Regions from separate parts of the Bacillus sp. GW823-FHT06A10 genome, predicted to be linked through region 2. Evidence: riboswitches for the same ligand, from Rfam matches in the RefSeq annotation. Region 2 holds a riboswitch; the other holds the start of a gene.
The links. A riboswitch is a leader RNA that binds a small molecule or an ion and turns the genes downstream of it on or off. The one in region 2 is predicted to bind cyclic di-AMP.

Region 1: linked by a shared signal. The riboswitch ahead of AC1Q8M_RS00085 (hypothetical protein) and the one ahead of AC1Q8M_RS05360 (APC family permease) in region 2 are both predicted to bind cyclic di-AMP.

The regions. Positions count from the first base shown of each region.
Region 1 covers NZ_JBXAHT010000001.1:8,888-16,465, reverse strand. The annotation lists gene kdpB (potassium-transporting ATPase subunit KdpB) at 1-850, opposite strand, end outside; gene kdpA (potassium-transporting ATPase subunit KdpA) at 864-2,531, opposite strand; gene kdpF (K(+)-transporting ATPase subunit F) at 2,551-2,628, opposite strand; gene AC1Q8M_RS00100 (SipW-dependent-type signal peptide-containing protein) at 2,628-2,732, opposite strand; cyclic di-AMP (ydaO/yuaA leader) riboswitch at 2,831-2,976, opposite strand; gene AC1Q8M_RS00095 (hypothetical protein) at 3,111-3,233, opposite strand; gene AC1Q8M_RS00090 (hypothetical protein) at 3,237-3,470, opposite strand; gene AC1Q8M_RS00085 (hypothetical protein) at 3,484-3,870, opposite strand; cyclic di-AMP (ydaO/yuaA leader) riboswitch at 3,964-4,111, opposite strand; gene thiD (bifunctional hydroxymethylpyrimidine kinase/phosphomethylpyrimidine kinase) at 4,197-5,009, opposite strand; gene thiF (thiazole biosynthesis adenylyltransferase ThiF) at 5,025-6,044, opposite strand; gene thiG (thiazole synthase) at 6,037-6,807, opposite strand; gene thiS (sulfur carrier protein ThiS) at 6,810-7,013, opposite strand; gene thiO (glycine oxidase ThiO) at 7,029-7,578, opposite strand, start outside.
Region 2 covers NZ_JBXAHT010000001.1:1,018,985-1,026,562, reverse strand. The annotation lists gene AC1Q8M_RS05360 (APC family permease) at 402-2,228, opposite strand; cyclic di-AMP (ydaO/yuaA leader) riboswitch at 2,373-2,519, opposite strand; gene AC1Q8M_RS05355 (hypothetical protein) at 2,659-2,787, shown strand; gene panE (2-dehydropantoate 2-reductase) at 2,852-3,796, opposite strand; gene AC1Q8M_RS05345 (hypothetical protein) at 3,972-5,447, shown strand; gene trhO (oxygen-dependent tRNA uridine(34) hydroxylase TrhO) at 5,637-6,596, opposite strand; gene AC1Q8M_RS05335 (Nramp family divalent metal transporter) at 7,075-7,578, shown strand, end outside.

The DNA.
Region 1 (7,578 bases), 1.0 Mb from region 2:
CAATTGTCGTTGGAATTAAACAAACTAATAATGCAACTAGCACAGCAGTATCAATTTGAAACCCTAAATAATTTGTAAAAATCGGCAACGTCACAACGACGATCAAGAAAATAAGAGTTAAGCTCGTTAATACTGTATTTAAAGCAATCTCATTCGGCGTTTTTTGACGAGCAGCTCCTTCTACTAAAGAAATCATTTTGTCTATAAATGATTCACCAGGATTACTCGTAATGACAATTGTAATTTCATCACTTACGACCATCGTTCCACCTGTTACGGAACAAAAATCACCGCCTGCTTCTTTTATAACAGGAGCTGATTCCCCTGTAATTGCAGATTCATCTACAGATGCTAATCCTTTGATTACTTCGCCATCATTCGGAATCATTTCTCCTTGTTTTACGATAACAACGTCACCTTTTGTAAGATCAGTTGCTGAAACTTGGACAATGTCTCCATTTTCTTTTACAACATTTGCAAACACATCTTTCTTTGACTGCTTTAAAGAATCGGCTTGCGCTTTACCACGACCTTCTGCTAATGCTTCTGCAAAATTCGCAAATAAAACTGTAAATAATAGAATGAGAGAAACTGTTATATTAAACCAACCTGGTATACTACTAGAACTACTTGGAAGAAAAGATAAAATGAACGTAATGATAAATCCAATTTCCACAACGAACATAATCGGATTCTTTATCATGACTTTCGGATTCAATTTCGCAATGGATTGCTTCATCGCATGTGTTACGATATCACGATCCATCGTTTTCGCTTGTCTAACTTCATCTTCTACAGCATGTATTTGTGACTCATTTAATTGTTTTTCTTTTACTACTACCGGTCTCATCATTTACCCTCCATTACTTCAATGTAAGAAATTCTGCAATTGGTCCGAGTACTAACATCGGAAAGAATGTTAATGCACCAACAATTACAATTGTTCCGATGAAGATGCCACCAAATAAACTATTATCTGTACGGAACGTTCCGACTGTTTCTGGCACTACCGTTTTTTCTTTCAACGAAGCTGCCACAGCTAGCATCGTAATTAAACTGAAGTAACGTCCTAAAAACATAACTAAACCAGTCGTAATATTCCAAAACGGTGTATTATCTCCTAATCCTTCAAATCCAGATCCGTTATTCGCAGCTGACGATGTATACTCATATACAACTTGCGTTAAACCGTGGAAACCGGAATGAGAAATAGCATCCGTCCCTAAATTTGTTGAAAGAGCTAATGCCGAAAAGCCTAAAATGAGCAATGGATGAAATAAAATCGTGACCGCGATTAATTTCATTTCCTTACCTTCAATCTTTTTACCTAAAAACTCTGGTGTCCGTCCAACCATTAACCCAGATATAAACACCGCGATAATTGCATACATCATAATGTTTACAAAGCCTGCTCCAACGCCGCCATACACTGTATTTAACATCATATTTACAAGTGGAACTAGACCGCCAATTGGTGTTAACGTATCATGCATCGTATTAACAGCCCCAGTTTCAGCAGCTGTCGTTACTGTTGCGTATAGTGAAGAAAATACTGTTCCAAATCGTACTTCTTTCCCTTCTGTACTTCCTTGTACATGTTCGATACCCATTCCATTTAATGCCGGGTTCCCGTTTAGTTCAGATGTCGTAATCGTTATAAACCCTAGTAAAAATACCATAAATAGTGACACGAAAAGGATGCGACCTTGTTTTTTATTTCCTACCATTCGTCCGTACGTAAATGGAAGTGCTGTTGGTAATAACATCATAAGCATCATTTGCAAAATATTACTCATTTGTCCTGGATTTTCAAAAGGATGCGTAGAGTTTGCTCCGAAAAATCCACCGCCGTTATTTCCAAGTTCCTTAATGGAAACGAATGATGCAACAGGTCCACGTAATATACTTTGTTTTGCCCCATCAATCGTTTGTGCTGTAACCGCTCCATCTAGCGTTTGCGGTACGCCAAGTGCGACAAAAACTAGTGCCGCAATAAATGCGATAGGAAGAAACACTCTCGTTAACGCTCTCGTAAAATCAACGAAAAAGTTACCAAGTTCTTTTCCAGCAAGTCCTCTTATAAAAGCCATAACGAGCGCTAATGTCGTTGCTGGTGCCGCAAACATTAAAAATGTAATTCCGATTAATTGTGATAAATAAGATAAACCATTTTCACCGCTATAATGCTGTAAGTTTGTATCAGCCATAAAACTAATTGCTGTATTAAAAGCGAGCGTAGGCTCCATCCCTTCAATATGCGCTGGATTTAGTGGCAGCACACCTTGTAATCTGAAAATGAAGTATACGACAACGATCATAAATCCATTTAATAAAACTAATGATAATGCGTACTGTTTCCACGTTTGATTGTATGCTTTTACACCCGTAATTTTAAAAATAAGTTTTTCAAAAGGCCCGAATACTTTATCTAACGTTTTGCTACCTTGAAAAGCTTTTTCTAAATAAATCCCCGTTGGCTTTGCTACTAAAATAAACAAGAGCATTGTAATAATGACTGCAACCCAAATCATAATGAATGATTCCCCCTAATTAAAACTTCTCTGGATTTAATAATGCATACACTAAATACACTGTAATTGCTGCGACAATAACCGATAAGACAATCATCATGATTGCTTTCCTTCTTTCACAACTTTATCTGACCAACTTGCAAGACTTGCCATCGATGCAACTAATAAAATAAAAATCCCGACCATTACAACATCTAACATAACTATCCCTCTCTTCTTTTGTTAAAATTTACCATTTAAATATTAAAAAAGAACACTGAGCTCTACTCAGTGTTCAAAAAATGAACAACAAAAAGTAAACCTCCTCTCTAAACGCTTACGAGGTTAGCTGTCGGATTCGGGCCTAAAGAGTAGCCCTACTTTCAAAACTGAAAGATTCACCCCAAGTGACGATGCACAAAATTGGTTCCCCCGCTCCATTTCTGGAACTCAGCGATTTTAGGTTTTTTTGGAAATTTTATGAATGATTTATGAGAGTAAATATACTCCTCTATATTTCACTTGTAAAGGGGGAAATTGCTGAAAATAATAATATTTACATTCATTTAAACGCTTACATTGAAGATTATTACTATTATTTCATCTATTTTCTTTATTTCTCTTTTCTTTTCTTAAAAATGACCTTTTAAATATGAAATAAAAAGAGCGAATGACATGAAGTGCATAGCCTGTTGCACTCAGCATTCGCTCTTTTTTATTCAACCTTTATTCTCCTCTTAAAAATGCACGTAAATTTCTCCCACGAATATAAACTTGTGTCAATTCTGCATGTAGCTGCTCATACTCGGTAATATCCATCTCTAAATACAAAGCATCTTTTGACGGTAATATAATATATGGCCCGGGAAAAAGAGGATCAATTTGAACCAATTCTTGAACTCGCTCTACCGATACTGCCCAACGATTTGCTATATCTCCAAGTAATAGTACCTTCATCATTTCTTCCCCCGCCCTATTCAGAAAATAAAAAAGAAATATTATCACAATTTGTAAACACGACAAACTTAGCTCCAATTGTTTCATAGAGCCTCGCTGGATATCGTTTATTCCTTGTAACAACAGTAATAGGTGCTTGAAAAGAAAAACGAATGTGTTCTGTGAAGAAACTAACGATTGGAAGCTCATCCCCTAGTAAAATGACCTTCTTAATACACTCACAAATACTAGTAAAATCCTGCTCCTTACTAAAACTATAAGTCCAATCAAACCCACAATTCCTAACTTCAGCCGCTACCTCTTCATTTGCTGTAAAAATAACTAACTCATGTTGAAATGCAACTAGATCTCTTAAACTATTTACCTTACTTTCTTCTCCAACACAAATAAGTGTTAGTTCCATGTACCTCATCCTCCTTAGTATAAAAGAAATCAAACATAGATTGATATTCCCCTATACTAATCAGATCGATGAAGTGATGTATCCATCATGGCACCGTCCTCTCTCAAGACGCTTACGAAGTTAGCTGTCGGATTCGGGCTTTGAGAGTAGCCCTACTTTCAAATTTGAAAGATTCACCCCTAGTGACACTGCACAAATTGGTTCCTCCGCTCCATATAATTGGACTCAGCGTTTACAAAAAAATATATTCTGGCTGATATATTACTCCTGTATTTTGAAAAAGTAAACAGAAAAAAAGCCAGTTATAAAACTGGCTTTTCACTTATCTATACACGCGTTCTATTCACTTTATACGCAAAATGATTCGTCGGTCCATGACCACTACCAATATTCAATGGCTCTTCAATTGCTATACTAATAAATCGTTTTGCTTCTTGAACAGCATCTTCAATTGAGTATCCTTTCGCAAGTCCTGCTGTAACCGCTGAAGCAAATGTACACCCACTTCCGTGCGTTTGCTTTGAAGGAATTCGCTCGCTTCTAAACTCAATAAATTTTTCTCCATCAAAGAGGAAATCAATTACTTCATTACCTTGATATTCTGCATGTCCGCCCTTCATAAGCACATATTTAGCACCTAATTCGTGCAATACTTTTGCAGCTTCCTTACTATCTTCAACATTATGAATCTCCATCCCAGTTAACACTTCTGCTTCTGGGACATTCGGTGTTATAACAGTTGCTACTGGTAATAAATATTCTTTTAATGCTTGAACTGCTTCTTGCTGTAATAATGATGCACCGCCTTTTGCAATCATAACGGGATCTAGCACAATATTATTCCAGCCAAATTTTTTAATTTGTTCTGCAACAATTTGAATTATTTCACTACTAAATAACATTCCTAGTTTCACTGCATCTGGTGTTAAATCCGTACCAATTGAATTCAGCTGTTCTGTAATACCTTCTAACGGAACAGGATATACCCCTTGAACGCCAAGCGTGTTTTGAGCAGTAATTGCCGTCATAGCCGTCATTCCGTATACACCAAGCTCTTGGAATGTTTTTAAATCTGCCTGAATTCCAGCACCGCCGCCGCTATCAGACCCTGCAATTGTTAAAGCTTTATTCACTTTCATCCCACTCATCCTTTTCTATCCAAAATAGCGATGATAAATCGTTTTTGCTTCGCTTATATCTTTCGTTCCATGTACGAGCACACGGCCATCTTTAAAGGCGACTAACCTCTTGTCTTCAACAGAAAATGATAGTAAATATGGATTTACATTTAAATCATTCACGCGACCTTCCAGCAACTCTTTATATTGTTCAAAATTCATTTCCTCTTTATGAGGTGGTCTAATTTGAACTGTATTTCGCCCGCATAAAACTGCTGTTTTTGATGTGTTCTCTTTATTTAAATACGGATATAATGCATTCTCTCCGCATGAAGAACAATTATGCTGGCGAAGCTTTTGCACATTCATACATGAATACTCATTCTTCCACATATCAAACGATACAAGCCCATCTCGAAGTGATTCGTAATCTTCTACTAACAGTTTAAGAGCTTCTGTTACTTGATGAGAAACGACAAGAGATACAGCAGGTGATATAATACCCGCTGTATCACATGTTGCCCCGCCAAGCGGAATCGACTGCAATAAACATGATAAACATGGTGTTTTACTAGGAATGATTGTATAAGAAAGACCATAACTACCTACACATGCACCGTAAATCCATGGAATAGAATATTTTTGTGCTATATCATTCACAATAAAGCGTGTTTCAAAATTATCAGTCGCATCAATCATTACATCAACGTTTGTAACAAGTTCTTCTAGCCCTTCAGCTGTTACGTCTTGAACGAGAGCTTCTATTGTTACATCGCTATTAATCTCTTCTAAACGTTTTTTAGCCGCTATAGCTTTCGGAAGATTATTCTTTACGTCGCTCTCTGCATACAATTGTTGTCTTTGTAAATTACTCCAATCTACATAATCACGGTCAACAATTGTTATCTTGCCAACACCTGCTCTTACAAACATCTCTGCATTTGCACTACCTAATGCACCTGCACCGATAATAAGCACATGCTTTTCTCTTATCTTTTGCTGTCCTTCTTCTCCAATTGGAGAAAATAGTTCTTGGCGAGAATATCGATTATTCAACTACACTCATTCCTTCTAAAGGACTACTTGCAGTTGCACAACGTTTACGTGCAATACGACCTGCTTCAAATCCTAAACGGCCTGCTTCAATACTTAATTTCATTGCTTGTGCCATTTTAATAGGATCTTTTGCTCCTGATACAGCTGTATTTAATAACACGCCATCTGCTCCTAATTCCATTGCAAATGCCGCATCAGCTGGGCTACCAATACCGGCATCAACGATAACTGGTACTGTCGCTTGTTCAATAATGAAGCTCAAATTTAATGGATTTACAATACCAAGTCCTGATCCGATTGGAGATGCTCCTGGCATAATCGCATGCACGCCAAGCTCTTGTAATTTACGTGCTAATACAACATCATCAGATGTATACGGAAGTACGATAAATCCTTCTTCCAGTAACATTTCAGATGCCTTTAACGTTTCTACCGGATCAGGTAATAACGTTCTATCATCACCAATAACTTCTACCTTTATCATGTCACAAAGCCCAGAAGCTTTTGCTAATTTTGCAATACGAACAGCCTCTTCAGCGTTTTTTGCTCCTGCTGTATTTGGTAATAACGTATATTTTTTCACATCAAGTTTCTCTAATAAATTAGGTTGCTTTGCATCAAAGATATCCATACGACGTACTGCAAACGTTAAAATTTCAGCTTCAGAAACGTCAATTGCCTTTTGCTGTACGTCAAAATCAGGGAATTTACCTGTACCTAATAAAAGTCTAGAATGAAATGAAAATGGTCCAATGTTCAACATAATCAACCGCCTCCTACGAAAGTTACAATCTCAATTTGATCTCCATCAAAAACAGATGTATCTGTATGATCATCTTTTTGTAAAATATCTTTATTACGCTCTACTACAACAATTCTGTTATCTAACTCTAAATGTGTAAGTAACTCAGCTACTGTTTTTACACTCGCTGGCACTTCAATTTGGTTACCATTAATTTTTAAATTCAAACTTCCATCCCCTTTCTAAACTCTTCTAGAAAGCAAGGAATCTAGCAAATGATTCTCTTGCTTTCCTTCTATTAAATCAGCCATATATTGGCCAGAAATAGGACTTAATAAAATACCGTTCCGATAATGGCCCGTACAAGCATATAAACCTTTTATTTCTTCATGCTCTCCCATATAAGGAGCTTCATGATTCGATTGTGGTCTTAATCCTGCCCACGCGCTTTCCCATTCTGCTTCTTTTAAAGCTGGCAATATTGTATAAGCACGCTCTAATATAGAAGTTATACTTTCTGGCTGCACAGTTTTATTGAACGTATGGTGCTTCATTGTTGCCCCAATTACGTAACGTCCACCGCGCTTTGGAGTAATGTAAAATCTTTCTTGAAAAATAGGTGCTTTTAAAAGTTGTTTTCTACTTCTTACCGCAACCACTTCTCCTTTAACTGGATATGTACCCCAATCGCGGTGAAAATAATTGAGTAACTTCGTGCTCCATGAACCTCCTGCAATAACGACTTTCTCACATGTGACAATACCTTCACTTGTAATAACTCCAGTCACTTTA
Region 2 (7,578 bases):
CATTGTATAAATTTTCTATTTCATCGAAATTCTCACATTCACATAGTGAATATATTACTTAAAAATATTATTCATTTTAAACTAAACAACATGCGTAAATATGAAATTTCGTTTTGTTTTCATATATGTTTTGTACTGTAAGGTCATTTAAACACAGCTGTTTATATAACGTAAAGAAGTATTTTCATTCCCTTTATTTTCAAGCTTTCATGTCCTTATTTCAAAATATAATCCGATTCACTTTATCGATTGAAATATCTATATATCACAACAGAAAACACTACTTGCAAATAACCGATAAAATTATATTAATATAATTTTTAAATCCATATGCAATTATGCATAGCATATACACAAAAAGGATAGCTTCATTTTCACGAAGCTATCCTTCAAAAATCTTCTTATTTTTTCAAATGATATGGAACTGTCGTAATAACAACATTTCTTTTATAAAGTAAATACGCACGTATGAGTAAACTGGATTGATTATGAAGAATGTTATGCCAACCTTTTTTCGGAATGAACTGTGGTATAACGACCGTAACGCGGTAATTCGATTCACTTGCCTTATATTGCACTGTATCAATGAACTTCGTTAGCGGCTGAATAATACTTCTATAATGAGAATGTAATGTAACAAGCCTTACTTCAGGTTGCCACACCTTCCATTTCTCTTCAAATTTCTTTTCCTCTTCTCTGTCAAAAGCAACATATACAGCGATAACTTGATCTGCCGAAAGAGATTTCGCATAGTTCAATGAATTTTCTACTACATGCGTCATACCTGCTACAGGAACGACAATTACATTCCCCTCAATTGGAATAAGAGGTTCACAAGTTTTTAAACTTAATTGATCACCCACTGCATCATAATGCTTCTTAATTCGATGAAACAAGAAGATAATAGCAGGTAAGAAAATAAGAATCGACCAAACTTGTGCAAATTTAGTTAAAAAGAACATGCTCATTACGATAAAACTAATAACTGCACCAATTAAATTAACCGTTAATTTTAAAACCCATCCTTCAGGTTTTTCGCGAAGCCACTTTAATACCATCCCTGTTTGAGAAAGTGTAAATGGAATAAATACCCCTACTGCATATAACGGAATTAAATGTTCTGTTTGTCCTTGGAAAGCTACAATTAATATAATCGAAGCAACTCCAAGTATTATAATACCGTTTGAGTAACCTAGACGGTCTCCTCTAATCGTAAACATTCTCGGTATAAATTTATCTTTTGCGAGGTTAACCGCTAATAAAGGAAATGCAGAATAGCCTGTATTAGCTGCGAGAATTAATATTAAAGCTGTTGTACCTTGTATGAAATAGTACATGAAATTACGTCCAAATGTTTGTTCAGCAATTTGAGAAACAACTGTTACTTCTTTACTCGGCGTCACTCCGTAATAATAAGCTAAAAATACAATTCCTGAAAATAACACAGCAAGTAATGCACCCATTGCAAGCAATGTTTTTGCAGCATTGTTTGGCGCAGGATCTTTAAAGTTCGGAATTGCGTTTGAAATTGCTTCAACACCTGTTAAAGCAGAACTACCTGATGCAAATGCTCTTAACAGTAAAAACAAACTAATACCCGCAACCGGCGTTCCGATCGGCGTGTGTAAAGTTGGTGAAACGTGACCAGTCAAAATATTATATATGCCTACACCAATTAATATAAATAGGGCTAAAACAAATAAATAAACAGGATATGCTAAAACAGAAGCTGATTCCGTTACTCCTCTTAAATTTAAGATGGTAATAAATATAACAAATATAATCGCAATGATTACATTATGTGCATGTAAACTAGGAAAAGCAGATGTTAGCGCATCTGTACCTGCAGATACACTTACCGCAACAGTTAAAATATAGTCGACTAATAAAGATCCTCCAGCAATTAAGCCTGGATTCATCCCTAAATTTTCTTTTGATACAACATACGCTCCCCCGCCATGCGGATAAGCAAAAATAATTTGACGATAAGATAAAATAAGGGCTGTCAATAATACTAATACCCCAACAGCGATCGGAATGGAATACCAATAAGCGATCGCTCCCACACCTGCTAAAGCAATTAAAATTTGTTCTGGACCGTAAGCAACTGATGACAATGCGTCAGAAGATAAAATAGCTAAAGCTTTCGTTTTATTAAGCTTTTGTTCTCCAAGCTCTGTTGATTTTAACGGTCTTCCAATTAAAAATCTTTTAATAGATGAAACCAATGCTGTCCACTCTCCAATAATTTTGTACGAACTTTTCTGCTTGTTACAGCCAGTAAACTATTTCTTCAGAAAACAAAAAATGTCTACAAGCCATAGCGAAATAGACTTGTAGACATTATTTTTTTTGTCGCACAAGCTCCACCTTCCTTCTCAATATAACGCTTACGAGGTTAGCTGTCGGATTCGGGCCTATGAGTAGCCCTACCTTTTTCAAGGATTCACCCCATCGGATTATGTACTAATCCGTAAAAACGGGTCCCCCGTACCATGCGGTTTCAGCGATTTAGAAAATTGAAACTGTGGATTATAATACTCCTTTATTTTCAAAAAGTAAACAAAAATTTTTAATAAGAAAAAAATTAAAATGATTGCGCATAATCCGCTGAGAAATATACATAATGAATATTAAAAATCCGCAAAGGAGACCCATATGTCTAAAGAAAAGAAGCCTATTTTTTCCGATTCATATTTAGATGCAGTAGCAAATGAAATTAATCAGTTATATGGTAAACGTGAACAGGAAATAAATTTGACAGATAGAACGAAAAGAAATAAATAATTTGTCATACAAAAAAATAAAAAAGATAGCAATACACTTATATATTGCTATCTTTTTTATTTTTTCATACATCTAATTCTATTACAGATTTGTTAAAGGTCATCTCTTCATACACCTTTAAATTTTGATATATAGATTCTAATAATGGTGCCGCTATAGAAAATTTCTCTGCTACATCCAGTAAATATCCTTGCAAGTGCTTCCCTTCAATAAACGAACCCTTTTCCATATCACGTTGCATTGATGACTTCATATCATACGAAATTTTATCAATCGTTTTCATATGTTCCTGGGCAATATTAGCCTTTACTGGAGCTCCTAATACTCTCATGATTTGTACAGATTCCTCAAACACATTACGGATAAAATCACGGCCGCCTTCACTTTCACGGATTGGTCCAATTGGTGCACGCATTAACGTTGTCACACCTGACATTACAGTAATAAATAAATATTTATGCCACATATCTTGCGTAATATTTTCACTTAAAACAAAACTAGATTTCGTACCTGAAAATGCTTTAGAAATATGCTTTACTCTCTCTGAATTTTGAGACTTAATTTCTCCAAACACAAGTCTGTTGGCAGCGCTAGTTTGTACAATTTCTCCTTGATTGTTTAACGTCGTCTCGATAAAGCATAAACCGCCAATTACTTTTTCTTCGCCGAATTCTTTTTGTAATAGCGATAAATGAGCGATACCATTTAACAATGGAATGATTACAGTATTTTCGCCAACAAACGGCTTCAAATCTTGAATTGCCTCGTTTAAGTGATACGCTTTTGTTGAAAATAAAATGACATCAAATGGAGAAGTTCGCTCTTCTTTCGTTATTAATTTCGGTCGGAAGGAAAAATCCCCGTTAACACTTCGGATTACAAGTCCTCTTTCCTCTAATTGTTTTTTCCGTTTACTACGAACAAGAAACGTGACATCTTCTCCCTTCTCGACTAATCTGCCACCAAAAAATCCTCCGACTCCACCAGCGCCTAATACTAAAATCCGCATACAGCATCCCCCTTTTCAAAATACAATTTTATAACTTTTAGTATACATAACATTATACATGTTCCCTGCTAAATAAGCTGAATTTTCACTCTCAATTGAGTATAAAAGAGTGGTTATTTTCAAATAAATTTGGGCATGTTGTTTCTATAGCATATATGGAAAGGACACAATGTAGATGGAGGCAATACAATCAATTGAGGAAAAAGGTGTAGCAACAGCTATATTCCAATTTATATTCCCGTTTTCGTTTAAAGCTGGATATGAACAAAATATGTTCCCTTTCTTACAAAAAAACGATTTTCGTCCTTTTCGGCTCGATCATCTCGATGATGAAAATACATATTATGGGGAGTTTAAAGTTTCACATCAAAATATGGAAGCATACTATCTTTCATTTACAAATAAAATTCTCTTTCCTCATTCAGAGCATCAAAAGGGCTTGCAACGTTATTCAAAGGACCTTAACTTAACTGGACATTTAACAACAAACCTTATTTCAATTCCATTCAAGATACACTCTATTGATGTAACACTTTGTCCTTATGAACTTGGCTTCTTAACAATTCGAACAGAAGTAAACACTGCTCCAAACATGACTTTATCTGAAGCAATCGAATTCGCTGCTCGCTTCCGTGTACTTGAAACTAAAAATGATACAAATGAGACTATTTGTATTGAATGTAACGGAAAGAAGTATTCCCAAGTTGAAAAATTCATTTTTGGTTATTTATTTCATGGTGTAACTGATTTCTTTGAAAAGAAGAGATTAAGAAGTTCATACTTTCAAACCTTCCCTTTCTTTGAAGACCAAAGAATGTACGTTCAAACTTTATTGTCACTAAAAGAAGGTATGGAACTTAATGAAGTAGATGTTTATCGTACTTCTAGTCTTTCCGGATTAACAAGTGATGGTAAGCCCTATGTGAGTGCAAATAACCTTCCTTACATTCATGACTATTTAAAAAAACACGCTTACCAGAGATGGGCTCCAAATCGTTATTTCATAATGGAAGAACATATTTTTACATGTGTAACAAATGATGGAGAACGCGAAATCTCTAAACTTGCTAGTCAAATGTTCGGAGAATTTTATTACGCTTTATTATTAAACCTATTTCATAAAATTGTTTTATTAAAAATGGCAAACGCCTATGCTGAGCTAAACATTGAACAAGATACTAATGAAATAGAGAAATTAATTTATTCGATCAATTCGTTCACTGCTAATTATTTTTCTTTAGAATTAGTATCCCAATCACAAAGTGAAGATATTTTCTTTCGCTTAAGAAAACTTTTTAATATTGAGGTTCTATACTCGAATGCGAAACAAAATCTTGATAGTTTGTTTAAATATCAAGAAAATGTCGCCTCTAAAAAAGATAGCCTTTTATTATTAATTTTAACGCTCTACTCTGTAGTGGGCCAAATGTTAGGGTTTACTATGATCGACCTTTTAAGAAACACCGATTCAAACAAAATATCGTCACCTCTTGAATTTTTCGCTCTATTAATTGCGATTAGCGGCATTGTCATTTCACTTATTTTAGGAGCCCAAAGTTTATACCAATGGGGTCTACAGCATAAACAAAGAAAAGCTTGGGTAAAACAAACGGTACTGTCTGCTGTAAAAGAAAAAGAGGATAAAAACTAAAGAAGGTTATTTTCAAATTCTTGGTGTGCTACAGTAAGTGAAATTTTTATCAGCGATTTTTAAGATATATCAGCGATTTTTTAAATATATCGACTTACCGACAAAAAACGACAAATGACAGGACTGGATAATAAAAAAAGGGTACTCCAAAATAAAACTTGGAGTACCTTTTTATTATACGAATTCAGCTTACTTCCCTGCTTCGATTTTCTCTAATGCAGCAGCTACTTGTTCTTCAGTTAATTCATGTTGTATTACATAGCGGTTACGTGGACTTACACGACATTCATGAGAACATGCACGTAAATATTTCGCTTCGTTTTCTTCAGAACATAAAATTTTCTTATTACATTCTGGATTTGAACAGTTTACATAGCGCTCACATGGTTCACCTGTAAAGTGATCTTTACCAACGATAACATGTTCTTTTTGGTTTACTGGAACAGCGATACGTTCATCAAACACGTAACATTGCCCATCCCAAAGCTCACCTTGTACTTCTGGATCTTTTCCGTACGTTACAATTCCGCCGTGAAGCTGACTTACATCTTCATAACCTTCACGAACTAACCAACCAGAGAATTTCTCACAACGAATTCCACCTGTACAGTATGTTAAAATCTTTTTACCTTCAAGTGTTTCTTTGTTTTCTCTAATCCAATCTGGTAATTCACGGAATGATTCGATATCAGGTTTAATCGCGCCTTTGAAGTGTCCTAAATCAAACTCATAATCATTTCGTGCATCAATGATAACTGTATCTTCTTGTTTCATTGCCTCATAAAAATCTTTTGGCTCTAAATACTTCCCAGTTATTTCGTGTGGGTTAATGTCATCTTCTAGACGAAGTGTAACTAATTCTGGACGAGGACGTACGTGCATTTTCTTGAATGCATGCCCTTCTTCTTCATCTATTTTAAATACGATACCATCAAAACGTGGATCATTATTCATTGCTTCCATGTATTTCTCTGTTTGCTCTACAGTTCCAGAACAAGTTCCGTTAATACCTTCTTTTGCTACAAGAATTCTTCCTTTTAATTCAAGTGAATTACAAAATGCTAAATGCTCTGCAGCAAATTCTTCTGGGTTTTCAATTGTTGTGTACATGTAATATAGTAATACTCTGTATGGTTTTGTAGTTGCCAATGTATTTCTACCACCTATCTAATTTTTAAAATCATGTATAAGTTAACGTTCATATCAAAACATATATAATAAGAAAATGAATCCCATTTTCTTTTCTTTATACTATTTTCTATCAGTTAACAAAAATAAAAAACAAGATTACACATCATAACACTATGGTTATGTTGTAATCCCAATATATTATATATCATACAATTGCAATTCCATCAATTAATATGCTGTATTATCAGCTTTATGTTCACATAAATTTCAAAAACAGCCCTTTAATTCACTATGTTTCCCCATGTCATCACACCATAAACTCCCAATTCATTTTACATTATCACACCATCCATTGCATAAAGGCATATAATTTGCATTAAGGAAACTTTCGTGTTCAAATGAAATTATCACATAACATATTTAAATGTATTGAAATAATGAGTAAGAATAAATACAATAATTTCATCAAGTTAACATTTTAAAGGGGAAAACTACTATGAATAAAGATATAACAAAAGATAAACATCTCCCTTCTGAAAGTACAACTGTACAATCAGCTCACTTAGCTTTAAGTGGAGAAACAAAAGGCTGGAAAAGACTGTTACCATTTTTAGGACCCGCTTTTATCGCGTCCGTTGCTTATATTGATCCTGGCAACTTTGCTACAAATATCGCAGCTGGTTCACAATATGGATATTTACTATTATGGGTTATACTCGCTTCTAACTTAATGGCTGTATTAATCCAAACTTTATCGGCTAAATTAGGAATTGCTACAGGAAACAATTTACCCGAAATAGCTCGTGAAAACTTTCCAAAGCCTGTGTCTATCGGCTTATGGATACAAGGTGAACTAGTTATTATGGCTACAGATTTAGCGGAATTTATTGGAGCTGCTTTGGGGCTTTACTTACTATTTGGAATCCCGATGCTACCTGCCGCTTTAATTACAGCAGCCGGATCATTTATTATCCTTGAATTTCAACGTAGAGGATTTCGT